Regions from separate parts of the Janthinobacterium tructae genome, predicted to be linked through region 2. Evidence: predicted binding sites of a transcription regulator. Region 2 holds the regulator's gene; each other region holds the start of a gene.
What was found. The regulator FNR, encoded in region 2, switches genes on or off when oxygen is low (the NO sensors DNR and NnrR bind a similar motif). The targets are predictions, from matches to a motif close to TTGATNNNNATCAA.

Region 1 (7,348 bases), 2.4 Mb from region 2:
ATAGCGGCCAATCAGGCAAACGAGGATGACCCCCGCCCCGCGAAAACAGCGCGCCATCATTTGCGAATGATTCTCGTTTGCGTTACTATATCAGCCTTCTCTTCCCCGCCATGCCTGATGCCCTGCATGGCAGCGCTATCGAAAGCCGCTTCATGACGACCTCCTCCCTGCCACAACCCCTGCCGCGCGCCAGCGTCGACGATGCGCCGCAGACTCGCCAGCAGCGCCAGCTTGCCGCCCCGCAACGACGGCGCTGGCACTGGAGCTGGAAGCAGGTCTGGTTTCAATTGCATTGGTTCATCGGCATCACGGCCGGCACGGTGCTGGTGATCATCGGCCTGAGCGGCGCCACCCTGGCCTTCAAGGATGAATTGCTCGACGTCATGAACCCCGGCGTGCGCCATGTGCCCGTGGAAACACGCGCGCCGCTGACGCCGGCCCAGCTGAGCAACATTGCCGCCGCCGAACACGGCCAGCGCGTGGCCTCCATCACCATCTATGCGCAGGCTGGCGCGGCGCCACGCCTGTTCTTCGCGCCAAAGAACGGCCAGCGGCGCGGCGCGTCCATTTATGTGCACCCGTACACGGGCGCGACCCAGCCGGCGCTGGCGGGAGCGGAATTTTTCGAGTGGACGGAGTCGCTGCACCGCTGGCTGCTGTTGCCGCGCGATCCGGGCCGCCAAGTGGCGGGCGCGCTGGCCCTGTGCCTGCTGGGCCTGGCACTCTCAGGCCTGTACCTGCGCTGGCCCCGCCGTCCGCTGGACTGGCGTACCTGGCTGACCTTCGATCCTGCATTAAAAGGCCGCTCGTTTTTGTGGAATCTGCACGCCGTGGCCGGCACCTGGTGCCTGGTCGTGTACGTGGCGCTGACCCTGACGGGCATTTACTGGAGCTATGACGTGGTGCGCGACAATATCGATGCCTGGGCCGGCAAGCCGCCGCGGGCGGCGCAAGCACCGGGCAAGAAAGGCGCGCCGAAAGAGCCATCGCCGGCCGTTGACATCGGCCTGGCCTGGAGCAGCTTCCAGCAACACGCCCCCGGCTGGACCCTGGCCACGCTGCGCCTGCCCGTGCGCGCCGGCGAAGCCGTGCAATTCACGTGGCTGGCCAGCGATGCGCCACACGAGCGGGCGCGCAGCCGCATGAGCATTGCCCCGGCCGACGGCACGCTCACGGAAAACGAGCCGTACAGCCGGCAGGCGCTGGGCGCGCGCCTCGTCAACATCATTTATCCGCTGCACATGGGCACGTATTTCGGCTTGCCAGGCCGCATCATCGTCACCCTCGCCAGCCTGGGCCTGCCCCTGTTCGCCATCACGGGCTGGATGTTGTACCTGGGCCGCCGCAAGGCCAAGCGCGCTGTGCAGGCGCAGCGGGCTCTGCTGGCTGATATTGCGGGCAAGCAAGATATTGGCTTGCCCACTCTGGTGGCCTACGCCAGCCAGTCGGGCCAGGCCGAGCGCCTGGCCCTGGAAAGCGCGCGCGCCCTGCAGCAGGCTGGCGTGGCCGTCGATGTGCAGTCGCTGGAGCGCTTTGATCCCGCGCAATTGCGCCAGTACGAGCGGGCCCTGATCGTCGCCAGCACCTTTGGCGAAGGCGAAGCGCCGGACGGCACGCGCCGCTTCGCGCGCCTGCTGCAGCAAACGACGGGCACGCCGCTGGCAGGCCTGGAAGTGGGCATGCTGGCCCTGGGCGACCGCCATTACAGCGACTTCTGCGGCTTCGGCCATGCGCTGGAGCGCCAATTGCGCGCGCTGGGCGCCACGCCTTTGTTCCCCCTGATCGAAGTGGACAAGCACGACCCCGCCGCCCTGGCCGACTGGTCGCAAGCGCTGGCCCGTTGCAGCGGCAGCGCCATCGACGCCATCGGCGTGCAGGAACAGGCATCATACGAAGACTGGCGTTTGCTGCGCCGCGTGCTGCTCAACCCTGGCAGCCTGGGCGGCGAACTGCATGAAATCACCTTGACGGGTCCGGCCGGCGCCACCTGGGAAGCGGGCGCGCTGGCGGTAATCATCGGATGCAACGCGGACGGCAGCGAGGGTGACGCGCACGGTGCGCAACATGCACCGCGCAGCTACTCGCTCGCTTCGCTGCCATCGGATGGCGAACTGCAGTTGCTGGTGCGCCAGGAGCGCCATGCGGGCAGCGAAAACGAGGGCCAGGGCATTTGTTCCGGCTGGCTCACGCGCTTCGCCCCGCCGGGCGCCACCATCCGCCTGCGCCTGCAAGCCAATCCCGCGTTCGCCCCTGCCCTGGTCGACGTGCCCTGCATTTATATCGGCAACGGTTCCGGCCTGGCGGGCCTGCGTGCGCACCTGCGCGCGCGCCAACGGGCGGGTCTGGCCCGCAACTGGCTGCTGTTCGGCGAGCGGCAGCAAGCTTTTGACAGTGTCTGCGGCGAAGAGTTGCAAGGCTGGCTGGACGCTGGCCACCTGGCGCGCCTGGACCGTGTCTTTTCGCGCGATGGTGACGAAGGTGGCAAACGTGAATACGTGCAGGACCGCCTGCGCAGCAGCACGGATGAACTGCGCGACTGGCTGGCGCAAGGCGCCATCGTCTACGTATGCGGCAGCCTGCAAGGCATGGCGGCAGGAATCGATGCTGTGCTGCAAGAAGTGCTGGGCCAGGAAGGCCTCGACGCCCTGCTGGCGGCGGGACGCTACCGCCGCGACGTGTATTGATCTGCCTCAGCACATTGCCAGCACCGCCCGGCTATGTGGGCGGGCGCACAGTCAGCGCCAGCCATCGGACTAGAGTGGGGACATCGCGGCCTGGGGACATACCCGCGCCGCACCACCCACTATCTGCGAGGCACCCCATGAAAAACCCCTGGATGAGCATGTACCTGAGCGCCGCCAACCGCATCGCCAACACGGCGCGCGGCCACGCCACGGCCGCGGTCAAGCGTGAAGCGGCAAAAAATACACGGCAGTTGACGCAAGTGTGGTTCGATTCCTTCCTGCCGCCAGCTGCCAAGCCACGGCGCAGCCGCAAGGCCAAATAAGCCCCTGGCAACAGGTGAACTGGTGCGGTGCATCACAGCAATTAGTTGACGTCTCAATCAGATGAACTAAACTGCAAGCATGGTAGTACATAGGAAGTGACCGGCAGGCCCCGCATCCCCGCGCGCCACCGGGACACCGGGAGACGACCATGTTGACGCTCAAAGTGCTGGCCTGCCTTGCCTTGTCGGCCTTGCTGCTGGTGCCCCTCGTACTGCGCGACGCGATGCAGACGTCGGCCGTGCAGCAGATGCAGGTACCGAATGTAGACGCACAAGCTCTCTGGGCCCGCTGGCCCAAGCATTAAAAAGCGCGGCGGCACTCGGTAACTCGGCGCATCATTAAAACCGCTTTATTGCGGATGGTGATTTGTTCCCCGTTTCCTTCATTTCTCAGTGCCTCAACCTTCCCCCTCTTCACCATATTTTTGATCCAGATCATGGATTTCCCCCTACGCTGCGGCCACACTGGAACAGTCCGCTTCACATCGCGACGGACTTAACCGGGAGCATCGGCATGGGTATATCGGCTTGGAAAGATGAGATGGCGCTGGGCGTTCCGGCCATCGACGAGGCACATGAGGCGCTGTTTCAGGAGCTGGCGCGGCTGGGCCAGTTGAGCGACCAGCATTTCAGCGTGGCGTTTCGCGAGCTGATTGCGGCCGTCGAGCGCGATTTCCGCGAGGAAGAGGATTTGATGGAACAAATCGCCTTCCCCTCGCTGGCGAATCACCGGGAACAGCATGCGCGCGTGCTCAGCGGCTTGCACCATGCGTGGGCCGCCGTCGATGAAGGCGACCTGGAACAGGGACGCCATGCGCTGTCGCTGCTGCCGCAATGGCTGATCTTCCACCAGGCCACCATGGATCTGGCCCTGGCGGCGGCGCTGGAGCTGGTGCAGCGCCAGCCCAACTAGCCGCTACAGCAGCAGCACCGTGGCTTGCTCGGGCAGGACGACGCGGTAGTGTCCCGGGTATTTGTCTTCGCCGTCGAAAATCTTGCAAAACACGGGCTGATTGATGTCGTTGACGGCCGGTTCATTCATGGGCAAGGTGGCGATCATTTGCTCGCCATCCATCAGCTGCAAAGCACCGCCCCGCTCGCTCGCGCAAAAGGCCAGCGATTGCACATCGCTGGCGAATGGCCGCTTGTACCACGGCGTGATGGCCCGCACGGCGCGCCGCGCATCGTGCAGGACTTGCCCCACACGCGTGACATTCCACGCGTCGCGTGCCACGGACGGCTGGAGCACGATATTGGCCGTCAGCTCGCCCCTGCCCTTGTTCACCAGGAAAGTGCCATCTTGCGCGGCGATGTCGTCGTTGAGCGGCACGACAAACACGCCGCCGGCAGACACCTTGATCGGCACGGCAGCGCCATTGCCTTGCAGGGCCACGCGCACATCGTCGATGGTGGCGCTGAGCTTGGCGGGAATCAGGCGCAGGGCCATGACCACGCTGCCGCTCGACACTTGCCACACTTTCCTGGCCGTCAGATAACTCTCGCGGTAAGCCATGAAACGGATGCGCGGCGCCTTGGCGTCGCTATTGGCCGTGATCGTCACCGTTTGCGATGGCAAGGCGTCCTCTGCGGGCGCCGCCGCCGACGCAACAGATGTGGCGGATGCGGCATCCATGGCGGGCGGCACGCTGGCGCTGTGCAGCGGCGCGGGAACAGCCAGCGGCGGCGCGTGTTCCTGGGCTTGCCCCAGCGACACGACACACAACCATCCGGCACAAGCGATCCATGTACGCATGCATTTCTTTCAATGAGGAAAATATTTTATCAGCGCCTGCATTATCGCAGAAGGCCGGACGATGCGCCTCCATTGGCCTGTCGCACTATGTTGGTGGACACGCTTGATTATTTGGCAAATACCATCTATATTGATAATGATTCTTATTCACTAAAGTGAGGGGAATCGCGCGCCCTTCTTTTCCACTGCCCGACCGCGCCGGGCCTTGCGGTGGAACTGCTATCCAAGCCAGACCACGGGCCAGCGTCATGCCATCCCCCCAGCTACTGCGCACCTCGCCAGACGAGATAGGAAAACACACGACTAAAATATTCCAGGAAAATGATGCCATCAACGACAGTCTTCTCTTCTTCGCGCCAGCCCGCCTTGCGCCCCCTACCCCGTTTATTACACATCAGCCTGCTCAGCCTTGCCGCTGGCGTGGCCCTGCCGGCCCAGGCCGCCGATGCCGCTGCGGCCGACGTCACCATGCCGGCCGTCACCGTGACCGGCCAGTCGACAGCGACGACGGAAGGCACGCAATCGTACACGGCAGGCGAAACGCGCAGTGCCACGCGCATGGACCTGTCCTTGCGCGAGACGCCGCAATCGGTCAGCGTCATCACGCGCCAGTTGCTCGACGACCTGGGCGCCGTGCGCCTGGACCAGGCGCTGGCCCAGACAACAGGCATCCAGGTGGGCCAGAACGACACCGAGCGCACGCGGTTTTATGCGCGCGGCTTCGGCATCAACAATCTTCAGATTGACGGCATGGCGCGCGGCGGCAATGCGCCGCTGCAAGACACCATCCTGTACGACCGCATCGAGGTGGTGCGCGGCGCCACTGGCTTGATGGGCGGCACGGGCGACCCCTCGGCCACCATCAACATGATACGCAAGCGGCCGACGAAAGAGTTCCAGGCCAGCGCCGGCCTCATCATGGGCCGCTGGGATGACCAGCGCTTCGAAGCCGACCTCTCCACGCCGCTGAACGCGGAGGGCAGCGTGCGCGCACGCACGGCCCTGGCCTGGCAAAAACGCGATTCCTATCTGGACATGTATCACGAGCGCAAGACAGTCGGCATGCTCATCCTTGAGGCGGACTTGCGCCCCGGCACCCTGCTGACGGCCGGCGTCGACTTCCAGGACAACACGCCGACAGGCGCCACCTGGGGCGCCGTACCCTACTGGAATGCGGATGGCAGCCTGGCGAACTTGCCGCGCAACACCAGCCTCACGACGCCATGGAGCACCTGGGCCAACAAGCAGCACACCGTATTCACGTCGCTGGACCAGCGCCTGCCCGGCAACTGGAACATGCACCTGGGCTATGCGCGCACGGAAAGCACGAACCGCACCACCGTCGCCTACGCGGGCGCGGGCTACCCGGACCCGGCCACGGGCAAAGGCATGCGCCTGTGGACGGGCGCCTGGGGCGCGGGCAAGAGCACGGGCGACAACTTTGATGTCTACGCCAGCGGCCCGTTCACCTTGCTGGGGCGCCAGCACACGGCCATCGTCGGCTGGAACGGCGGCAACCAGCGCGCCCGCTCGCTGGGCGGCAAAGCGGAAATCAACTACCCGAACATCGTCCCCGATTATCGCAGCTGGACGGGCAACATTCCCCGCCCCGTGTTCCACCCGGATGGCTCGCACACGGAAACCGTCACGCGCCTGGCGGGCGGCTACGTGGCCACGCGATTGAGCCTGGCCGACCCGCTGCACGTGATCATCGGCGCGCGCAGCAGTACTTACCGCACGGACACACGCAGCTACGATAAGCGGGGCGCGTACACGGGCAGCGGCGGCTTGGTGGAAACGCGCAATGAAGTCACGCCGTATGTGGGCGCCGTGTTCGACATCAACAAGCAATATTCGGCCTACGCCAGCTTCACGCAGCTGTTCAACCCGCAATCGAGCAAAGACCGCAACAACCAGTTCCTGGCGCCGGAAACGGGCGACAATGCGGAACTGGGCGTCAAGGGCGAATTTTATGAAGGCAAGCTGAACGCGTCGGCCGCACTGTTCCACACGAAGAAAAAGAACATGGCCGAGCTGGACCGCACGGTACCGCCCGGCTTTTTGCTGCCCGACGGCAGCCAGGCCATGGTGGCCAATGGTACCGGCGTGACGGCCAAGGGCGTCGAGTTCGACATTTCCGGCCAATTATCGCGCGGCTGGGAAGCGAGCGGCGGCTATACCTATCTGCACGCAGCCGAGGCCGATGGCCGCCGCGCCGCCACCACGCAGCCGCGCCATTTGCTGCGCCTGGCCACCAGCTACCGCTTCGACGGCCGCCTGGCAGGGCTGAAAGCGGGCGCCAGCATGACGGCGCAAAGCGCCACCTACAGCGCATCGTGGTACGGCCGCCCGCCATCGGGCGAGATGACGAATATCCCGCAAGCGGCCTATGCACTGGTCAACGCCATGGCCAGCTATGCCATCAACCGCCACGCCAGCGTGCAGCTGAACGTGAATAACTTGCTCGATAAAAAGTACTACCGCACCGTAGGCTTCTACGACAGCGTGTTCTGGGGCGAACCGCGCAACGTCAGCCTGGCCGTGCGCACGGCGTTCTAAGCCGGCTGCAATACCTCAAGCTGCCGGCG
Region 2 (7,348 bases):
GCATGTGCTGTACTTGCGTGACGGACAGATCGATAACAGGGAAGAACACATGGCATTGGGTGAACGGATTGGATAAATCGGCGGCAGCGGAAATCGGCCTGCAAGGCTCGGTATGGATGACGGTGGGCGGAGAAAACCTGGGTGGTGCCGGCAGGGTGGAATTGCTGGGCGCCATCGCCGAATGCGGCTCCATCACGCAGGCGGCCAAGCTTGTGAAGATGAGCTACAAGGCGGCCTGGGACGCCATCGACGCGATGAACAACCTGGCTGGCGAGCCGCTGGTTGAGCGCTTGACGGGCGGCAAGGGCGGCGGCGGCACGCGGCTGACGCAACGGGGACGCCAGCTGGTCGACAATTTCCGCATCATCGAGCGCGAGCATGCCCGCTACCTGCGCCAATTGGGCAGCCAGGCCGAAGGCATCGCCGACGATCTTTTACTCATACGGAGAATGGCCATGAAAACCACGGCACGCAATCAATTCCTGGGCAAGGTGGCCGAACTGAAACAAGGTGCCGTCAACGATGAAGTGACCCTGGCATTGCCAGGCGGCCAGCACATCGTTGCCATCGTCACGCAGGGCAGCAGCGCAAGCCTGGGCCTGGTGCCGGGCGCGGAAGCGTTTGCGCTGATCAAGGCGTCGTCGATCATCCTCGTGGCGGACAGCGCAGGGGCGCGCTTTTCGGCGCGCAACCAATTGGCCGGGCTTGTGACGCGCGTGCAGACGGGCGCCGTCAACACGGAAGTGGTGCTGGACTTGCCGCGCGGCGGCACGATTGCCGCCATCATCACCAACCAGAGCAGCACCGACCTGGGCATCGCCATCGGCAGCAGCGTGACGGCAATTTTTAAAGCGTCCAGCGTGATTCTGGGCGTGCCGGCGTAAATTGCGTAGGTCGGATTAGCGCGCAAGCGCGTAATCCGACATGATCCGCCAACAATGTTGTCGGATTACGCGGCGTGCCGCACCTCGGCGGCCCCCGCTAATCCGACCTACTCTTTTAATCTTTCAGCCTCGACAACCAATTCGCCGCCGCCGCCAGCGCCTGCTCGAGTTCCTGCGCCGTCTGCGCCAGCAGGCTTGGCACCTCGTCCAGGCGGCCCGCGTCGATGGCTTCCTCGGTGGCAAACGCGGCGCGGATCAGGCGTTTCGTGCCCAGGGTGCCGACGGAGCCGCGCACGCCGTGCAGGATGCGCGCCACGTCGCTGTGGCGCCCCGTTTGCAACGCGGTTTCGGCGTCGCGCACGGGCGTCATGCCCTTGTTCAGCGCGTCTTCCACCATGCGCCGCAGCACGCCGCGCCCTTTCGCATCGCGGCCCATCACGCGCATCAGCGGCGCCATGGAAAACACTTCCTCGTCGGCGACGGGCGCCGGCTCGGCCGTCTGCACGGGCGGGCGCTTCGGCAGGTGGCGCAGGATGACTGCCATCATCTCTTCCACCACCACGGGCTTGGCGATGAAATCGCTGATGCCGGCCGTCATGCAGCGCTCGCGCTCGGACGCCAGCACGCCGGCCGTCATGGCGATCACGGGCAAGTTCAAGCGCAGTTCCGTGCGGATGATATGGGTGGCGCTGAAGCCGTCCATGACGGGCATTTGCATGTCCATCAGCACGATATCGTAGCGCAGCGCTTCCGTGCGCAGCCGCTCCACCGCTTGCAAACCGTCGCCCACCACGTCCAGGGTGGCGCCCATGTGCTCGAGGATGCCGCGCGCCACGGCCTGGTTCAAATGATTGTCTTCCACCAGCAGGAAATGCACGCCTGCCAGTTCCGTGCCCAGTGGCTGGTGCAAGATGCGCTGTTCACCGCCGTCGTTCTTGGCGATCAGCGCCTGGTGCAGGGCATCGAACAGGCTCGAACCCGTGATCGGCTTCATCAGCACGACATCGGCCTCGGCCGCGCTGGAGATTTCTTCCAGGTGGTTGCGCGCGAAGGCGTTGACCATCACCACGATGGGCTGGCGCTGGCCGCTGGCCGCCTGGCGGATGGCCTTGGCCGTGGCTAGGCCGTCCATGACGGGCATGTGCCAGTCGGCCAGCACCACGTCGTACGGTTGTTGCTGCGCCAGGCGTTCGCGGTACAGTTCGATGGCGGCAAAGCCGGAGTCCACTTCGTCGGCCAGCCAGCCCCAGGCCTCGATCAGCTTGACGATCAGTTCGCGCGTGGTGCGGTTATCGTCGGCCACCAGCAGGCGCAGCTGGCCCAGGGCCGGCGTGCGCCGCGTTTCGGGCGGCTGCGCCAGCATCTCAAACGGCACGCTGAACCAGAAGCGGCTACCCTTGCCTTCGCTGCTGGCCACGGCGATATCACCGCCCATCATGTGGATCAGCTGCTTGCTGATGGCCAGGCCCAGGCCCGTGCCGCCGAAGCGCCGCGTGATGCTCTGGTCGCCCTGTGAAAAGGCGGCAAACAGTTGCTGTTGCTGCAGTTCCGTCATGCCGATGCCCGTGTCGCGCACTTCGAAGCGCAGCCAGGCGCGGTCTTGTTGGCTTTCGGCCAGGCTGACGGCCACCACCACTTCGCCGCTCTCGGTAAATTTGATGGCGTTGCCGGCCAGGTTGACGAGGATCTGCTGCAGGCGCTGGGCGTCGCCCATCAGGCGCCGCGGCACGTCGGGCTCGACGGCGATGGCCAGTTCCAGCTCTTTTTCACCCGCATTCATGGTCATCGTCGTGGCCAGCGTGTTCATCACCTCGTCGAGGTCGAATTCGACGGGCGACAATTCCATGCGGCGCGCCTCGATCTTCGAATAGTCGAGCACGTCGTTGAGGATGCCCAGCAGCGACTGGCCCGCCACGCGCACCATGGTCAGATACTTGCGCTGTTCCGTATCGAGTCTGGTATTGCCCAGCAAATACACCATGCCCAGCACGGCGTTGAGGGGCGTGCGGATTTCATGGCTCATGTTGGCCACGAAATCGCTCTTCGCGCGGTTGGCCGCCTCGGCCCGGTCGCGCTCCTGCTCCAGCTCCGCCGCGCGCGCTTCGAGTTCCTGCTGCAGGCGGTCGCGTTCGCTCATCAGGCCGTTGAACGCTTCCGTCAGTTCGCCGATCTCGTCGCGCTGCCGCACCGGCACGGGCGTGAAACGGCTGCCGCTGGTGCGCATGGCTTGCAGCGTGTCGCGCAGGCGCACCAGCGGCGATAGCAGGCGCACGGTGACCCAGCCCAGAATAAACGCGGCCAGCAGCGAAGCGAGGACGCTCCACAGCACCAGCCGGTACAGCACGCCATCGAACGGTTCGAATGCATCGTCGAGAGGCAGCGAGGCGGCCAGCAGCCAGTTCACCGATTTCAGGCGTTTGAAGCTGTTGACGGCCGTGATGCCGCGGCTGTTGGTGCTGACCATGCTGCCTTCGCCATCTTGCTTCAGCAATTGCGTGGTGGTCAGGTTGGCGTTCGGCTGGCGCGGCTGCAGCAAGCGGCTGGTCTCGGGGTGCAGCACGTAGCGTGGCACGGCGCCGCGCGTGAGGACGAAGTAATAGCCGCTCTTGCCGATCTTTTCCGAACGCAGGCGTCCCAGCAGGTTATCCTTGTACAGGCGCAGCACACCGATCACCACGCCGGCCACCTGGCCATCGGCGGTGAGCACGGGCGCCACCATCTGCACGATGGGCATGCCGCTCGACTTGCCCAGCATCGGTTCGGTGATCATGGGCTGGCGCGTGCGCAGGACGGTCTGGAAATACTCGCGCTCGGCGACGTTGATGCCGGCGCGCCCCGCCACTTCCGGCATGTCGGCCACGATGGCGCCTTGCGCATCGAGCACCAGCACGTCGTCGAACAGTATCAGCATCGAGCGGCGCGCATAGTATTCGCGCAACTGGGCGGGCCGGGCGATCAGTTCCGGCGGCTGCTGCCTGGCCGTCAGGGTGACGATCTGCAGCAGCATGCCCAGCTTGTCGTCGAGCTCGGCAGCGGTGCGGGTGATCAGGGCAGATTGCTGGCTCAGCAGTACTCGGGTGAAGTCGGCGCGCATGTGCTGCACCTGTATCATGGTGACCAGCGCGATCATGGCGACCGAGGTCAGGCTGGTGACCAGCGCGACTTTTGCTTTGATGCCGAGAGGCTTCATGATTTCCTTTTCAGTACCGGGTGGTACAGGCGGCAGCTAATGCTGTCGGGAATTTTCCTATCAATACATCAACTTGGCAAGCGGCGCCGCGCAAATTGCCTTTCCCACATGGGCTTTTAACGATGTTGCCATATAATTAAAGTCAGAACGTCGTTTATTCAGCGGAAATGCGGTGAAATTGGCACACGGCAACCCTGTATGCAGTAAACTCGTTATTGCATTTTCTAAAAGGTACCGACATGACTGAAGCGCTACTCACTCCCACCATGCCCACAGTGACCGTGGAAGCGTTGCGTGCGCGATGCTCGACCTGCAGCATGCATCAATTGTGCCTGCCGATGGGCCTCGATGTGGGCGACATGGACAGGCTGGACCAGATCATCGGCCGCCGCCGCAAGATCGTGCGCGGTGCCTCGCTGTTCCGCATCGGCGACTCGTTCCAGAATCTGTACGCGATCCGCCTGGGGCACTTCAAGACGTACCAGATCAATCCGGGCGGTGAAGAGCAGGTGACGGGTTTCCAGATGGCTGGCGAACTGCTGGGCATGGACGCCATCAGCGCCGACCGCCACCACTGTAATGCGGTGGCGCTGGAAGACAGCGAAGTGTGTGAAATTCCTTTTTCCAGCCTGGAACAATTGCTGGGCAATATGCCGACCCTGCTGCGCCATTTCCATCGCATGATGAGCCAGGAAATCACGCGCGAGCAAAGCGTCATGCTGTTGCTGGGCAATATGCAGGCGACCCAGCGTTTTGCCGCCTTTATCGTCAACCTGGCCTCGCGCTATGAAGCGCGTGGCTATTCGGCCAGCAAATTTCAGCTGCGCATGTCGCGCGAGGAAATCGGCAATTACCTGGGGCTGACCATCGAGAGCGTCAGCCGTTTATTGTCGAAATTCAAGAAGGAAGGCTGGCTGCGCGTCTCCAACCGCGAGATCGAGATCTTGCAGCCGGCCAAGTTAAAAGCTATCACGGCCGGCACGGACGTCTGCAAATAAGGCTTACAGCTCTTCATCGGCATGCAGCGCGATGCTGCGCTGCAGCGGCCAGGTCCAGATGCCGGACAGGCGCCACTCGCGTTTGTCGTTTTCCACCAGTACTTGCCAGCGGCTGCGCTCGAGCATCGGCAGCGCCACGGAGAAATTGCCGGCCGCATCGGGCTGCACCAGCAGCTTGATATCCTTTTCCGGCAGGGTCGCATGCGCCAGATGCAGCTGCAACGGACCCTGGTAAGCCTTGCCGAAGCTGTGCACTGAACCACTCAGGCGCGCTGACGCCACATCATAGGACAGGCTGGTATCCATCGCCAGGTCGCTGGCGATCGTATCGCGCCGCAAGTCCTGGTTGATCGCCTTGCCCTGCTTGTAATAATCACCCACCACCAAGGCATCGGGCTGCGTAAACGCGATATACGCCATGCAGCTGCCGACGACCACGGACAGGCCGGGACCGATCATCAGCAGCCATGGCCAGCGATGCTTGTACCACGGGGCAACGGGGGCTTGCAGCTTGAGACTGTCGGACATGATATTTCTCCTGTTTAATCGGCCAATCCCCATGCGGGGACTGGCCTTCCTGCAACTTCATGGCGGCGGCGAGGGCACCCGGTCCCCGTCCGCCTTTCCTTGTTAACGCGGCACGATGAATACCGCGCTTTCACGCACATGCAGCGACGGGTCGTCCAGCGAGTGCAATTCGATCGCAATCTTGTTCGAACCCTTTTCTCCCACGCCGTGCGGCACGCGCAGGCGGATCGGCCAACCCAGCGTTTCCGTCGGCTGCAAGGTCACCTCTTCGCGCGTCAGCAAGGTCAGGCCGGGCAAGCCGGAAGCGCTGATTTTAAAGTGCTGGGTTTGCTCCGAGGTATTCATGATCTGCAAGCGGTAGACGTTTTCGATCATGCCGTCTTCCACTTCGCGTCCCATCGAACCGCGGTCGCGGATCACGTCCATTTTCAGGGGCGTGCGCAGGGCCAGCGAGGTACACACGGCAATGATGATCAGGGCCAGGATGGAAGTGTAGATCAGCACGCGCGGGCGCATGGCGCGCTGGCGGATCTGCTTCGAATTGAAGTTGTTTTCCATCGCATGGTCGGTACTGTAGCGTACCAGTCCCCGCGGCCGGTCGACCTTGTCCATCACGGTATTGCAGGCATCGACGCAGGCGGCGCAGCCGATGCATTCATACTGCAGGCCGTTGCGGATATCGATGCCGGTCGGACATACTTGCACGCACAGGGTGCAGTCGATGCAATCGCCCAGCTTGTCGTTGTTGCCAGCCTTCTTGCTGATGGCGCCACGCGGTTCGCCGCGCTTGGCATCGTAAGTGATGATCAGGGTGTCCTGGTCGAACATGGCGCTCTGGAAGCGCGCGTAGGGGCACATGTATTTGCACACCTGCTCGCGCAGCCAGCCCGCGTTGCCGTAGGTTGCCAGGCTGTAGAACAAGACCCAGAACCATTCCCAGGGACCGAAATTGAGGGTGGTCACCTCGCGCGCCAGTTCCTTGATCGGCGTGAAATAGCCGACAAAGGTAAAGCCCGTCCACAGGGCGATGGCGCCCCATGCCAGGTGCTTGGCCGTCTTCTTGAAGGCCTTGCGCACGGACGGTCCCTGCTTGTCGAGGGCCATGCGCGCGCTGCGCGTACCCTCGATGCGGCGTTCGACCCACAGGAAGATTTCCGTGTATACCGTTTGCGGGCAAGAGAACCCGCACCACACCCGCCCGGCGATGGCCGTGACGAGGAACAACAAATACGCACAGATGATCAGCAGGGCCGCCAGATAGATGAAATCCTGGGGCCACAGCACGACGCCGAAAATGTAGAACTTGCGCGTGGTCAAATCGAACAGCAGGGCTTGCCTGCCATTCCAGGTCAACCACGGCAAGCCGTAGAACGCCAGCTGAGTAAGCCATACGCATACCCATCGCCAGGTAGCGTAGCGTCCTTTGGCCTCGCGAGGGTAGATCTGCTCGCGGGCCGCATACATCTTGATGACTTGAGGTTCCATTACATCATTTCACGGACGTCTGGGGATTCGACAGGCTCCAGACATAGGCCGACAGCACGTGGACCTTGGACTCGCCGAGGAAATCGCTGAAGGCCGGCATGGTGTTGTTGCGTCCCTTGCGTACGGTTTCCATGATGGTATCGGCACTGCCGCCGTACAGCCAGATCTTGTCCGTCAGGTTAGGCGAACCGAGCATCTGATTGCCCTTCGCATCGGCGCCATGACAGGCCATGCAGGCACCGAACTTGGCTTTGCCCAGCACG
Region 3 (7,348 bases), 650 kb from region 2:
CCCGTTGTCGCTGATCGTCAGCATGGACCATGTGGCGGACCCGGCCGGCGCCGGCGCCCTGCTGGGCTTTGTGCAGGGCGGCGGCTACATCATCGCCAGCAGCATGCCCTTCATTGCCGGCCTGATCCGCCAGCACTCGTCCAGCCTGGCCCAGGCATGGATGGTGATGGCGGGCGGCGTGGTGCTGCTGTTGCTGATCGCCGTGCGCTTCGCGCCGGGGGCGCGGCTGGCCCAGTCGCGCTAGCGTGCGCATGGCGTATCCGGCCAGCTGATATATTTCGGCGATGAACCTCGTCGACCACTATTTAGAAGGATTGCGCCAGGCAATGCCGCCGGAGCCGCTGGCGGAGCTGGCGCTGGCCAGCGGCGCCAGCGCGGCGCAACTGGACAGCTTGCGCCAGGCTTATCCGCTGTGCCCGGACAGCCTGCTGCGCCTGCTGGGCCAGTATAACGGCACCTATTATCAGGACTATGCGGGCGGCAGGGTGCTGGTGTACATGCTGGGTTCGGACGTGTTCGAATATCCGTATTACCTGAGTTCGGTCGAACGCATCCTCAAGGATGGACAGGCGAACCAGCGCAGCATCGCCGAGATCTATGGTCATTACCTGGAAGAAGATCCCGGCATCGTCGACGCCCGCATCGACGCGGGTATCAAGCAGGGCCAGCGCCTGTGTTTTTCGCATTGCATGAACAATGGCGGCTCCTCGCGGCTGTATGTCGATTTCACGCCCGCGGCGTCGGGCACGGTCGGGCAGGTGGTGCGCTTCCTGCACGATCCCGACAACTACCAGGTCATTGCCGACAGCTTCGACGCCTATCTGCACATGCTGATCGATGACGGCTATGCATTCCTCAGCGATGACAATTTCGAATAAGCGGGCCATGCCGTCGTCCCTGTTGCCCGCCAACCGCCGCATCGTGCTGTCCGGCGAGGATGCGCTGCGCATCCTGCGCGAGATCGAATTCCTGCTGCAGTCGCTGCATCACATCGGCCGCCATTATTATCCCGACGGCGACGATGACGGCGCCGACGCCTTGCGCCGCGCGCAGTATTGCGCGGAGACCACGCGCTTCATCGACGAGGAGCAAGCCACGACGCGCCTGGCGCTGATGCGCAGCATCCTGTCCGCACCGTTCGACACCACCTTGGGCGCGGATGAGATGGACGATCTCGAGCGCGCCGTCGAGGCCTTGCCGCTGTGGCGCGCCCCCGGCGGTCTATCATGAAAACTAATTGAAATCTAAAATTCGATAGTTTTTCCTGCTCAGCACGTTTGTGCCGCCGCACGGCCTTACAATGCTAGGTTATGCGTTTTCGTGATATCAGACTGTGGCTAGCGGAAAATACCTAGCTAATTGAAAGAATCGGTCTGATAAAATCCGGAACACCCGATCGACCAAACAGGAAGGCTGCACAGCATGGATTCGTCATCTGATAAAAAAGAAGAATTGCGTCAACAATTGCGCTTGGCCGCACTCGAATATCACGAGTGCCCGCGCCCCGGCAAAATCAGCGTGACGCCCACCAAACAACTGACCAACCAGCGCGACCTGGCGCTGGCCTACTCGCCAGGCGTGGCGGCACCGTGCGAAGAAATCGTCATCGATCCGGCGAATGCCTATAAATATACGGCGCGCGGCAATCTGGTGGCCGTCATCACCAACGGCACGGCCGTGCTGGGACTGGGCAATATCGGCCCGCTGGCCGCCAAGCCGGTGATGGAAGGCAAGGGCGTGCTGTTCAAGAAATTCGCCGGCATCGACGTCTTCGACATCGAAATCAACGAGATGGACCCGGACAAGCTGGTCGACATCATCGCCTCGCTGGAACCGACCTTCGGCGGCGTGAACCTGGAAGACATCAAGGCGCCCGAGTGCTTTTACATCGAGCGCCAGCTGCGCGACCGCATGAAGATTCCCGTCTTCCATGACGACCAGCATGGCACCGCCATCATCGTCGGCGCGGCTATCCTGAACGGCCTGAAAGCCGTCGGCAAGAAAATCGAGGACTGCAAGCTGGTCGTGTCGGGTGCGGGCGCCGCAGCGCTGGCCTGCCTGGACCTGATCGTCGACCTGGGCTTCCCGCTGAAAAACATCTACGTCACCGACCTGGCCGGCGTCGTCTACAAGGGCCGCACGGAACTGATGGACCCGGACAAGGAACGCTTCGCGCAAGACACGCCGCTGCGCACCCTGGGCGAAGTCATCCCCGATGCCGACATTTTCCTTGGCGTGTCCGCCGGCGGCGTGCTGAAACAGGACATGGTGCGCAAGATGGCGCCGAACCCGCTGATCCTGGCGCTGGCCAATCCGAATCCGGAAATCCTGCCGGAAGAAGTCAAGGCCGTGCGCAGCGACGCCATCATCGCCACGGGCCGTTCGGACTATCCGAACCAGGTCAACAACGTGCTGTGCTTTCCGTACATCTTCCGTGGCGCCCTCGATTGCGGCGCGACGACGATCACGCGCGAAATGGAGATCGCCGTGGTGCACGCGATCGCCGACCTGGCGCATGCCGAGCAGTCGGACATCGTCGCCACCACCTACGGCATCAGCAACCTGTCGTTCGGTCCTGAATACCTGATCCCGATGCCGTTCGACCCGCGCCTCCTGATCAAGATCGCCCCGGCCGTCGCCAAGGCGGCCGAGGAATCGGGCGTCGCCACGCGTCCGATCAAGGACTTGCAAGCGTACGCGGACAGTCTGCAGCAATTCGTCTACCGCAGCGGCACTTTCATGAAGCCGCTGTTCCTGATGGCCAAATCCACGCCGGTCGAACTTAAACGCATCGTCTACGCCGAAGGCGAAGAAGAGCGCGTGCTGCGTGCCGTGCAAGTGGTCGTCGATGAAAAACTGGCGCGTCCTATCCTGGTGGGCCGTCCACCCGTGCTCGAAGCGCGCATCCAGAAGTTTGGCCTGCGTCTCAAGCAAGGCGTCGATTTCGACGTCATCAACCCGGACTTCGACGAGCGCTATCGCGATTACTGGAACACGTATTACGCGATGACCAGCCGCAAGGGCGTCACCGAGGAATACGCGAAGCTGGAAATGCGCCGCCGCCATACCCTGATCGGTTCGATGATGATCCACAAGGGCGACGCCGACGGCATGATCTGCGGTACCTTCGGCACCACCCAGCTGCACCTGAAATACATCGACCAGGTGCTGGGCAAGCGCGCCGGCAGCAATGTCTACGCGGCCATGAACGTCTTGATCATGCCGGAGCGCCAACTGGTGATGGTCGACACGCACGTCAACGAAAACCCGGATGCCGGGCAGTTGGCCGAGATCACCATCATGGCCGCCGAAGAGATGACCCGCTTCGGCCTGTCGCCGCGCGCGGCCCTGCTGTCGCATTCGAACTTCGGTTCCAGCGACAGCGCCTCGGCGCAAAAGATGCGCGCCGCGCTGGCCATCATCAAGGAACGCGCGCCGGACCTGGAAATCGACGGCGAAATGCACGGCGATACGGCCCTCGACAGCAAGCTGCGTCAAAAAATCATGCCAAACTCGGCTCTGAAGCACGATGCCAACCTGCTGGTCATGCCGAATATCGAATCGGCCAACATCGCCTACAACCTGGTGAAAACGGCCGCCGGCAACGGCATCGCCGTGGGCCCGATCCTGCTCGGCTGCGCCAAGCCCGTGCACATCCTGACGCCATCGGCCACCGTGCGCCGCATCGTCAACATGACGGCCTTGTGCGTGGTAGACGCGGTGGCGCAGCGTAAAGTCTAAGCGCTAGCTGTTCTTCGGTAAAAGCCGCGCCATCCGCCAGGGTGGCGCGGCTTTTTTACGTCAGTGCGCCATCAGCACCGGTAAGGTCATCTGGCGCAGCACGGTTTCCGTGACGCCGCCCAGCAGGATTTCGCGGAAGCGGGCGTGGCCGTAGCCGCCCATTACCAGCAGGTTTGCACGCACTTCGGCGGCCATGGCCAGCAGCGCCGCGCCGATGTCGCCCGTGGCGATGGCGGGACGCACTTCCACGGGCACGCCATGGCGGCTCAGGTAGGCGGCGATGTCGGCGCCCGGATGGCGGGCCGGCTGCGCATGGCCGGCCGGCGGGTGCAGCAGGGCCAGCACCACCAGGCGCGCCGCGCGCAAGAGCGGCAGGGCGTGGCCGATGGCGCGCGTCGCTTCCATGCTGCCATCCCAGGCCACCACCACGGTGTTGTTGACTTCCGCAAACTGGCCGCCGCGCGGCACGATCAGCACGGGGCGGGCCGCGTTCAGCATCACGTACGGCACCAGGTCGCTCATGGCGCCGGGCAGCGCTTCGCTGGCGTCGTGCTGGCTGAGCACCGTCAAGTCGCTGTAGCGGGCGCTGATGGCCATGCCGCCATCTTCATCGTCTTCGATCAGGCGCCGTTCGAGCGAGACGGCGCCGGCCTGGCGCGCCAGCGTTTCGAACTGGTCGAGCGCCTGTTCCGCCTGCCCGTGCAGGGCGTTGATCTGCGCCGCGACGGCGCCGCCGCGCATGCCGCGGTTGTTTTCCAGGGTAAAGCGCGACAGGCCCGTCATCGCCGCGCCGATCAGGTGCGCCTGGTGCGCGTGCGCCAGCCGCGCCGCGATGGCGATGCGCTGCGGCGCATGGCGCGACAGGTCGGCGTGGACGAGGATGGATTTGTAAGCCATGGTGTCATTCGCTAGTCAGGATGACAACAAGGCTAGAACGACAACACGGGCAAGTCCAGCATTGCCGTGCCGGACGGCGGTTTTTTTTTGCTGGACTTGATATGGGTCAAAAAGAGACAGGCGATGGCCTTCTGCAAGGTTATCGCCAGAAAGTGCCAATCTGCTTGATATGCATCAATATGCTCGCCGTGCAGCCAGCGATAATGGTCTTGAACTCCTTGCCCTCCCAGTGGTCTGCATCGGCGTCGGCAGCATCGTGTCGGCACTTCTTTGTGTGACGCAACAACGCTGGCCGTGGCGGGAGTTCACTTAATTGTAGGGCTGCAAGTCCAGCCAGACGGCATACGACAGGCGCTTGCCGTTCCACAGGCCGCCGCCACGGATGACGGCGTCGCACGAGGTCAGCTGTCCGACCAGGTCCATGCGGCCCAGGTTGCGGCGCAGGCGCAGGGCGTCGTTGTGCGACAGGTAGCCGACCAGCTGGCCATCGATGAAGACGGCGATGGCCTTGTCCTGGAACGGATTGGCATCGTCGCAGACGAGCAGGGCCAGGCATTTTTCTTCCGCGTTGCCGGGACCGTGTTCGCCGGCCAGTTTGGCGATGGCGCTCTGGTACATCGCTTCGTTTTCCACTTCCGACGCAAAGCGCCCCTCGTCGTTCCAGTGGTGCGCCGGTGCGCCTGCGGGAATCGCCGGCACGTACTGGCGTACCGAAACGAGCGGCTTGTGCAGCGGTTTGACGGGCGTGCGGCCGCTGAAGACGTAGTACAGCAGGGCGATGACGATCACGATGGCAAGCAGGTAAAGCATGGTATCTCTCTGATTTCTAAGGGGGGAGCCGGGAACGCGGGCGCGCCGCGCGGCGTTGCCGCTACTATAGCAAGTTCGCCGCCGGCTTCCCGGTAAATCTGGCCATCAGATGGCGGCGCCGGCGCAGTGCGCGCGGGTCGCCCAGCACGATGGGTGCGGCGCCCGTCAAGCCCGAGTAATACTGGCCGTGCCGACGCAGCACCGTGGCATAGTCGCGCAACGCGTGGCCTTGCGCCAGCATGCGCGCGTCGCTATCGACTTCGATGGCAAAGCGCAGCCGGTGCAGCTGCCACCACAGGGGCAGGTTCCACGGCATGAGCACGATCAAGGCGTAGGCCAGGGCCAGCAGCTGCGGGTCGCGTGCGGCCAGCCGGCATTGTGCGTGCGCCAGCAGCAGCGCCTGTTGCCGGGGAGGAATCAGTTGCAGCCAGACGGGCATCACGATGCGCGGTCGCAGCAGCCCCGCCACGCAAGGGCCGATGCCGCCGCTCAAGTACACGGGCGTGCCCAGTAACGATGTTTTCTGCCAGCGGCGCTGGTGCGACAGCAGCCAGACGCTGCGTAGCGCCAATAGCAGCAGCATGCCGCTGGATAAGACAAACCAGCCCAGCTTCAGCTGCGCCTGTTCCGCCGGCATGGCTGCCAGCACGCCTGGCAGCCACGCCAGCGGCACGATGGCGGACGCGGCGATGGCCGCCAGCCACAGCCAGCGCGTCGCGTGCCCGCGCCGCTGCAGCGTGCGCTCGGCGCGCCAGGCGGCGGCGCTCAACAGCAGCGCCAGCGCCATGCTACTCAGCAGCCAGGCAGGCATCGGGCGCCTAGCGTTTCAGCGCCATGCCGACGGAGGCGGGCGCCGTGTGCCTGAAGCCGAATTGCGCGTACAGGTCTTGCGCCTGGCCATCGGCGATCAGGCTGACATATGCGCTTTCCGGCACGTCGCTGTCGATGAACTGGCGGATTTCGCGCATGATCAGCTTGCCCAGGCCTTTGCCCTGGTGGGCCGGCAGCACGGCGATATCGACCACCTGGAAGAAGCAGCCGCCATCGCCGATGATGCGGCCCATGCCCACCACTTCGTCGCCCAGCAGCACTTGCACGGCAAACAGGGAGTTGGGCAAGCCCTTGGCCGCCGCCTCCGTGCTTTTCGCGCTCAGGCCGGCGGCAACGCGCAGCAACTGGTAGGTGGCGATGGCGGGGATGGCCAGGCGAATGGTGTAGGGCGATGCTGCGGTCAAGGCGCTCTCCTGTGCAATATGGATGGAATGACCATTATAGGCGGCACGCTTTATTCGCCGCGCGCCATGTTGTTTGCACCGCTTTTGCGCTATGGTGGCGTCATCCCCCTATTTGTTGAAAGCACGCCATGTCCGCAGGATTTACCGCCACCGAGTTGTCCGTTATGAATGAAGACGACGCCCTGATCACCACCCTGGCAGCACCGGCCGGCAAAGGCGCGCCCGTCTACCTGATGCTGCAGCGCGCAGACGAGTATGACGAGCAGGACGTCGCCATGGGCATGGACGAACCCTATATTGAATATTGCGGCCAGGAATTTGCCTGGTATGGTCACATGCACGCCGTGATTTTGCATCCGAACCGCCTGTCCGTGCAGATGGATGCCGAGGCAGCCATGCAGATGGATGACGACGGCCAGATCGACGTGCGTTTCAATTTGACGCCGGAGCGCTACGCCCAGCTGCAGCAGGCGCTGCGCACCACGTTCGAGGGCTGCGACTACTATCGCGAGGAACGTTGATCTGCGCGGACGACGCCGGCCATGGCGTCGTCTATGCTCGCTAGCTAAGTAATCCTCAGGAAATTATTGTGAAATTATGACGAACAGAACCGGATGCTATGCAAGGCGCCCGCTGCTAGCAGTGCGAGCACTGCTAGCAGCGGG
Region 4 (7,348 bases), 2.7 Mb from region 2:
TGTGCTTGCTTTCCTTGCCGCTCTTTTTCGGCAAACTGAGGCTCAGCACGCCGTCGGCATAACTGGCGACCACCTTGGCATCGTCGATATCATGCGCCAGCGTAAAACTGCGGCGCTGTTCGCCGTACGAGCGCTCCGTACGCAGCAGCTTGCCGGTTTTCACTTCACTCTCGTGTTTCAATTCGGCCGTGATCGACACGACACCGCCCTCCACATCCACCTTGATGTCTTCCTTTTTCACGCCAGGAATCTCCGCCTTCACGGTGTACGCCACATCCGTTTCCGACACATCGAGCTTGATACGCGGCTCCACGTTCCAATCGCGCAGGGCGGGCCGAAGCTGAAAATCGCGGAACCAGTCCTCGATGCCGTTCAGGGCTTCGAAGCGGGCGATGTCAGAAAATGGATCGAATCGAGTCAGATGGTTAGCCATGATAAAGTTCCCTCCGTGGTTACCGGCACCGGGATAGGTGCGTGAACTTATGATATTGATTTTCCACAGGAAAATGAATGATGCACATCAAACGGCGCGCGTATCATTCTGCTACCCCAGCAAGGTGCTCGTCACGTGCGATGCCGTGAAGAAATACCTGGACATGCGGCTGACGCCTTGCCTGCGTGGCAATGGCTTGAGTGCAACGAGCATGCCGCATACCACCATTTCGCTCGCAAGACCGTGATTCAAGTCAGTGAGCCACGCCACGCGAATGGATAGACTGGCCTGTCGTCCCACCATTCCTGGTGTCGATGTGACAGCTGCCCGCAAGCGCCTGGCGCGCTACAGTGTCTTCCTCTCGGTCGACATCTTCGGCTATGTCGCGTGGAACAAGAACGACACCAATATAGGCCAGGAATTGACGAGCCTGGCCGGCGTTGTCGACTACCTCGCACCGATGCGGTACCCCTCCGGCTATCAATTCGGCATTCCCGGCTATCCCGATCCCGTCGCGCATCCGGGCGAAATCGTCTACCTGACCTTGCGCCATGCCATCGCGCGCACCCGCATCTCTCCCTTGCGGTTCCGCCCATGGCGGCAGGCTTTCCGCGACTATGCGTTTGACAAGCGCGTGTTCGGCGCGGCCGAAATAAGGGCACAGATCGACGCTGCCGAATCGGCCGGCAGCGATGGGTGGATGCTCTGGAGCCCGCGCAATACGTATACCGCCGATGGCCTGCACCCGCACTAGCAACGCCATCGTTCCTTAGAGTACAGTGCGCACCAGCCTGCTGATCACCATCGGTGACCGGCTGCGATCGACCTCCACGCTGAAACTGCACAGCTCGCCCGTCGGGGTGATGACGGCCAGGTCGTCCACATCGGCAGCCGCTACCATCCGGTGCCGCGCGAACGCCGGTCCAAACTTGCGTGGAGGCAACTGGGTCTCGATCAGCGCCTGGATCGCGCTGGCGCCGTGAACGTCGCCGAATGGTGACGCCGTCGACCACGACGCATCGGGATGCAGCAGGGCCGCCGCCTGCGCGCCGTCACGCCGGTCCACGCAATCGAGAAATTGCATCAGCAGCAGGCGCCGGGAATTGCGCGCGGCATAGCTTGTGTGCAGCAGCGCGCGCGCCTGGACGGCATGCGGTTCCTGCAGCTCAGTGGCGTACCAGGTCTGCACGGCCCGGTTTTCATGCGCACTGCGCCGCGCCGCCTGCCTGTCGAGTTCGTAAATCGCCCGCATGCGCTTGTCCAGCACCTGGGGATCCATCGATTTTGGCTCGCCACCGCCCCCCAGACAGCCGCCGACGCAGGCCATGACCTCGATGGCGACGAATTGATCGCGCCAGGCTTCCCCCTCCAGCAGATGCTGTGCCGCAGCGATGCCATTGCAAATGGCGACCGTCCCCAAGCCGGCGATCTGCGCTGTCCTGATCCCCGGCCCGATGCCGCGCAGTGGCTGCCATTCCAGCGCCAGCGCCTCCGGCCTGCCGAGCAAATGGGCGGCGCTGCGCAGCATCGCTTCCATCACGCCACCCGACACGGCGAAGATCTGCGCGGCGCCCGTGCTTTCCCCCAGAGGATCGTCGAATGCGCCATCGTCGGCCAGCGCATGGAAGGCGATGCCGCGCGACTTGATCATCCTGGCCAGCTCCCGCGTGGTCAGGACATGGTCGACGTCGCCGGACAAGCCGGGCCGGACCGCCTCGTCCTTCTTGGCCGTGCAGGGCATGACGCTGACCACATAAGGCTCCTCCCTGCCCTCGGCAAAGGCGGGACCGAGCGAACGCGCGAAGGCGCTGCGCTTCGCCAGGGCGCCATGCATTTGCTGCGGCGACCTGGTCGTGCTCAGGTGCGCCAGCAGGTCGGGCCGGTTGATTTCCACCCAGTTCACCCATCCCGGGCAACAGGAAGTGAACAGGGGCAAGGGCTGCGCGTTTCCTGCCTGCCCTTTGATGCGCGCCAGCAACTCGCTGGCTTCTTCCATGATCGTCAGGTCGGCGCCGAAATTGGTGTCGAACACGTAGTCAAAACCAAGTTGTCGCAAGGCATTGATCATTTTTCCCGTACTGACCGTGCCGGCCTGCATGCCGAATTCTTCGCCGATGGCAACGCGGGTGGCGGGCGCCACTTGCACCACGCAAACACGCTTGTGCGCATCCAGGGTGTGCAGCACCGCATGCCAGTGCGGCGTCTCGACGAGCGCCCCGACGGGACAGACCAGCGTACATTGACCGCAGGAAATACATTGAGTATTGGCCAGGGTATGGTCGAATACCGTCACCGGCAAGCGCCCCGAGCCGCGTTCGGCAAAGCCGATCACGTATTGCTGCTGTCCCGACGCGCCGCACGCTTCCACACACAGGCCGCATTCGATGCATTTTGACAAGTCGCGCCAGATACTCGGCGAGGTATGATCGATCAAGCGGTGCCCGGGATGCGTCACCGAGCCGCGCGGCATCTTTTCCCAGCGCTCTTCCCATTGATTTTCACTGATCAGGCTTTGCAAGCGGCAAGACCCGTTGACTTCGCAGCGCAGGCAATCGTTCGGATGGCGCGCCAGCAGCCATTGCGCATCCATGGCGCGAAAGGCGAGCAGGTCGTTCGATGCCGTTTCGATAATGTCGCCTGCTTTTGCCAGCGTGATGCAGGCCGGCAGCGACTGCGGCTGGCCGGCCACATGCACGAGGCACATGCGGCACACGGCATGGGTGGGCAAGCGCGGATAGTAGCAAAGCGTGGGAATATGCACGCCAGCGTGCCGCGCGGCATCGAGGCAGGTCGCGCCTTCTTCGACGTCAACAGGCCGTCCATTGACCGTCAGCGAGATCATGCGAACCACTCCCCGCGCACAGCAAGAATGCCGCTGCAGCGCGTCCGGGCGCTTGCCCGGCGACGGCTAACGCTAGCCCATGTACTGGCCGCCATTGACATCAAAGGTTGCCCCCGTGATGAAGCCACTGGCGTCGTCGGCCAGGAATGCGACCAGGCGCGCGATGTCCTCGGGCGTGCCGAGCCGGCCAACGGGGATGCCAGCGATAATTTTTTGCAAGACATCGGGGGCGACCTCGGCCACCATGTCGGTATCACAATAGCCGGGAGCGACCGCGTTGACCGTGATCTGCTTGCGCGCCCCCTCCAGCGCCAGCGCCCGGCTAAAGCCGAGAATACCGGCTTTGGCGGCGGCGTAATTGGCCTGCCCTAGCTGCCCCTTCTCGCCATTGACGGAGCTGATATTGACAATACGGCCGAACTCGCGCGCCCGCATGCCTTCCATGACATGGCGGCACATATTGAACATCGAGCCGAGATTGGTATTGATGACCTGCCACCACTGATCCGGGTCCATGCGGTGCAACAGTGCATCGCTGGTGATGCCGGCATTGTTGACCAGGATATCGATGGGGCCCAGTTGCTGTTCCACGGTGGCGATGCCGTCGCGGCAGGCGTTGAAATCGCTGACATCCCATCGGAACACGGGAATCGCTGTCGCCTCGGAAAAGGTGCTGGCAGCGTCCGCATTGCAGTGGTAGACGGCGGCGACCCGGTGGCCGCCCGCTTGCAATGCGAGGGAGATGGCTTTGCCCAGGCCTCGGGTGCCACCAGTGACGAGTGCGGTTCGTTGCATGAAGACTACTCCCATGGAGGCAATCCGGTCAATGTTAGGCCAGCTTCGCTCGACGCGCTCATGCAGGCAAACGGAGCGACTGCCATCCAATGTACGCGACTGCGGGCAGTCACGTCACTGGCGCTGTATGACATAGATCAATCCCTCTCAGACTAAATGGACTGGTCGCGGCCTGACGGCACGGGCAATACGCGGCGGCATGGGGCAATCTTCAAGGCCCTGATCACAAGGGGCATCGTCATGATGCGAGATGCGGTAGCGCTTGTGACCGGTCTCCGACTGGCAGTGCGAAGACCGCCACTATCAGGATGACACCGCTTGACAAGCCTATCCGGAACGCTCGAATATCGAGCGGATCTGAAGACCTTGCAATCTAGAGAAATGCCCCCGGCGCATGCGGTGCACGGCCTTGCTCGACCAGGAACAGTGATCTGGATCATGGTCAATGATGGACAAGCGGCGCTAGCATGATGAACGGTCACATCGTGAGCACAAATCAGCACCCACTACGGAGGGAATTGCCATGTCCATCGAGAATCACTATCGCCAGGCCGCCGCTGCCTGTTTGTTCATGCTGCTGGCGTCGGGGGGCGCTGTGGCGCAAAGCGACAGCAAGCAAAGCAGTGCGCCCGATCTCGCCAGCAAGGCGATGGAGAGCGCCAACAAGCGCGTTGAAGCCGCCATTCCTGTGGTACACCAGTTGCAGGCCGATGCGCGCATACAGCCATTGCTGCAACAAGCCAAGGGCATGTTGATCATTCCGTCGTATGGCCGCGCCGCGCTGGGGGTGGGTGCTCAAGGGGGCGGCGGACTGCTGCTCGTCAGGCGTCCCGATGGCAGCTGGGGCGGACCCGCCTTCTACAACCTGGGCGGCTTGACGCTGGGTTTACAGGCCGGCGCCGAAGGCGGCCCCCTCGTGATGGTCTTGAACAATGATAAAGCCATCAACGCGGTCATGAAGAAAAATAACTTTTCCCTCAACGCCGCAGCGGGCCTGACCGTGGTCAATTGGAGGAAAATGGCGCAGGGCACGGTCGGCATCGGCGACGTCGTGGCCTGGAGCGGAACAAAAGGCCTGTTTGGCGATGTCGTGGCCGTGGGACTGAGCGACATCCGATTCAACCAGCAGTTGACCGATGCCTTTTACGGACGCAGCTTGTCGCCAAAGGATTTTGCTGCAGGAAACATTGAAGATCCGCACGCCCTGCCCTTGCAACAAGCGCTGAGCGAAGCGTCGGCAATGCCGAAATAAGTCCACAATGCCTGAGATTGAACGGAAGGAGCTGCCATGCGGGCAATGGTGCTGGAACACGGTGGCCCTGGCGCGCAGCTGCAGGCACTGGACCGCCCGGTACCCGCACCAATGGGGCAAGATGTGCTCCTGCGCGTGCTGGCCTGTGGCGTCTGCCGCACGGATCTGCACCTGCTCGATGGTGAACTACCCGCGCACCGCAGGCCAGTCGTGCCAGGACATGAAATTGTCGGCGCGGTGGTTGCCGTCGGAGCCGGAGTAAACAATCTGCGGATCGGAGCGCGCGTGGGCGTGCCCTGGCTGGCTGGCAGTTGTGGCGCCTGCGCGTATTGTTGCTCTGGCCGGGAAAACCTGTGCGATGCCGCCCGTTTCACCGGCTACGACCGCGATGGCGGCTATGCCGAGTACGTGTTGGCCGACGCCCGCTACTGCCTGCCGCTACCCGATAGTCATGACGATGTGCATGCAGCACCGCTGCTGTGCGCAGGACTCATAGGCTACCGTGCCTATGCCATGACGGGTGCAGCGCGCAGGCTCGGCATTTACGGCTTCGGCGCTGCCGGACACATCGTGGCGCAACTGGCGCTAGCCCAAGGGCGCGAGGTCTACGCTTTCACGCGCGATGGAGACATGCGCACGCAGCGTTTCGCCCGCTCGTTGGGGGCCGCATGGGCGGGCGCATCGACAGGGCCGGCCCCCGTAGCGCTGGATGCGGCCATCCTGTTCGCCCCGGATGGCGCTTTGGTGCCACTGGCGCTGGCCGCCTGCGCCAAAGGGGGCACGGTAGTCTGCGCCGGCATCCACATGAGCGACATGCCCGCCATGCCATACTCTTTGCTGTGGGGAGAACGCAGCGTGCGCTCGGTGGCCAACCTGACGCGCGCCGACGGCTTGGCATTCATGGCGCTGGCGGAACGTTTCAACCTCAAGACGGCGCCATTGGCCTATCCGCTGCTGCAGGCCAACGAGGCGCTGGCAGACTTGCGCGCCGGGCGCTTCGACGGCGCCGCCGTCCTGGTACCCAGCCTCAGGCCATGAGTTGTTCCTGGCAAGCCAGCAGTTTCCATCCACCCAGGCTGAGTGGATGGAGTTTGAAACAAGGGGACGCCGCAGTCGCACGCCCAGGCGGTAAAATCCATACTGGTGACCAGGCTGTCGCTGGAAAAACGCGTCCTTACCGTGCATCACTGCGGTGACAAGTGCGCGACATCCGGTCATTCACGAACGCTGTCTATTGAAAGGCAAAATGTATGTCTGGCGACACCCATGTTTCTGAGCGGATCAAGAACTGCCGCGAAAATCTTCGTATCTCGCAAGTGCTGCTTGCCGAACTGGCAGGCATCAATCCAACGCAACTGTATCGTTACGAATCAGGAAAGACAAAACTTCGTACGGAAGCGGCAGAGAAAATTGCCGCGGCCCTCGGCGTCAGCACCGCCTGGCTTGTGCATGGGACATTACCCGTTGCCAGAGGAATGCAAATTGACCCGCCAGTGCCGGCCGGAGGGGGGCTGATCCTGAAATTCCTGGAACTTCCCCCCGCGCTCGCCTTCGCCGTGAAACGGCTGGCCATGCAAAATGGCAGCACCGTCGAGATGGAACTGCTGGACCTCGTGCATCAAGGACTCGAAGCCATGCACCAGAAGGCCTTGGCTTGCGCCGCATCCGCAGGCAAGCCAGCCCTGCCCGCATCTGACGAAAATTCAACGGCGCCTTGAACGGCCCCCCCTGGTACTGCCTCCAACAAGTTTCTGCCGCATGCAGGGATTCCCCCAACATTGAGCGCCCTGCAATGACCACACAATGCTGGGAGTTTATCCAGTGTCTGGAGAGCGCTTGCTAGCTCATACTGTGTCCTACTGGAAATAATTACAGGAGCCATGCAAGGCAGAGACTCGCAAGTGTCCGGATTGTAAGTTTCTTTCTACACGGGGATGCCTTGATGAACAAAAACGTTCCTGACATCCGCCTCGCCTACCCGCCAGACGAAAATCCTCACTATATTCGCGCCGTCACGCAAGTGGGC

Region 1: a site for FNR is predicted at 3,433-3,446, ahead of FJQ89_RS01165 (bacteriohemerythrin). Genes of this name have one in related genera too.
Region 3: a site for FNR is predicted at 4,803-4,816, ahead of FJQ89_RS15505 (universal stress protein). Genes of this name have one in related genera too.
Region 4: a site for FNR is predicted at 4,503-4,516, ahead of FJQ89_RS02745 (lipid-binding SYLF domain-containing protein). Genes of this name have one in related genera too.

What each region holds. Positions count from the first base shown of each region.
Region 1 is NZ_CP041185.1:247,741-255,088, reverse strand. It holds gene FJQ89_RS01175 (PepSY domain-containing protein) at 153-2,684, shown strand; gene FJQ89_RS01170 (hypothetical protein) at 2,822-3,007, shown strand; gene FJQ89_RS27915 (hypothetical protein) at 3,157-3,312, shown strand; gene FJQ89_RS01165 (bacteriohemerythrin) at 3,522-3,920, shown strand; gene FJQ89_RS01160 (hypothetical protein) at 3,924-4,760, opposite strand; gene FJQ89_RS01155 (TonB-dependent siderophore receptor) at 5,085-7,319, shown strand; gene FJQ89_RS01150 (nucleotidyltransferase domain-containing protein) at 7,335-7,348, opposite strand, start outside.
Region 2 is NZ_CP041185.1:4,184,362-4,191,709, reverse strand. It holds gene FJQ89_RS18330 (sulfate/molybdate ABC transporter ATP-binding protein) at 1-76, shown strand, start outside; gene FJQ89_RS18325 (TOBE domain-containing protein) at 117-884, shown strand; gene FJQ89_RS18320 (response regulator) at 1,000-4,074, opposite strand; gene fnr (fumarate/nitrate reduction transcriptional regulator Fnr) at 4,314-5,072, shown strand; gene FJQ89_RS18310 (FixH family protein) at 5,076-5,600, opposite strand; gene ccoG (cytochrome c oxidase accessory protein CcoG) at 5,703-7,085, opposite strand; gene ccoP (cytochrome-c oxidase, cbb3-type subunit III) at 7,090-7,348, opposite strand, start outside.
Region 3 is NZ_CP041185.1:3,538,165-3,545,512, reverse strand. It holds gene FJQ89_RS15525 (MFS transporter) at 1-244, shown strand, start outside; gene FJQ89_RS15520 (SMI1/KNR4 family protein) at 285-878, shown strand; gene FJQ89_RS15515 (hypothetical protein) at 862-1,230, shown strand; gene FJQ89_RS15510 (NADP-dependent malic enzyme) at 1,423-3,741, shown strand; gene FJQ89_RS15505 (universal stress protein) at 3,802-4,638, opposite strand; gene FJQ89_RS15500 (hypothetical protein) at 4,948-5,448, opposite strand; gene FJQ89_RS15495 (M56 family metallopeptidase) at 5,513-6,259, opposite strand; gene FJQ89_RS15490 (GNAT family N-acetyltransferase) at 6,267-6,683, opposite strand; gene FJQ89_RS15485 (Imm10 family immunity protein) at 6,812-7,204, shown strand.
Region 4 is NZ_CP041185.1:590,139-597,486, reverse strand. It holds gene FJQ89_RS02765 (Hsp20/alpha crystallin family protein) at 1-433, opposite strand, end outside; gene FJQ89_RS02760 (putative glycoside hydrolase) at 708-1,187, shown strand; gene FJQ89_RS02755 ([FeFe] hydrogenase, group A) at 1,203-3,275, opposite strand; gene phbB (acetoacetyl-CoA reductase) at 3,348-4,070, opposite strand; gene FJQ89_RS02745 (lipid-binding SYLF domain-containing protein) at 4,642-5,322, shown strand; gene FJQ89_RS02740 (zinc-dependent alcohol dehydrogenase family protein) at 5,359-6,360, shown strand; gene FJQ89_RS02735 (helix-turn-helix domain-containing protein) at 6,573-7,040, shown strand; gene FJQ89_RS27955 (hypothetical protein) at 7,265-7,348, shown strand, end outside.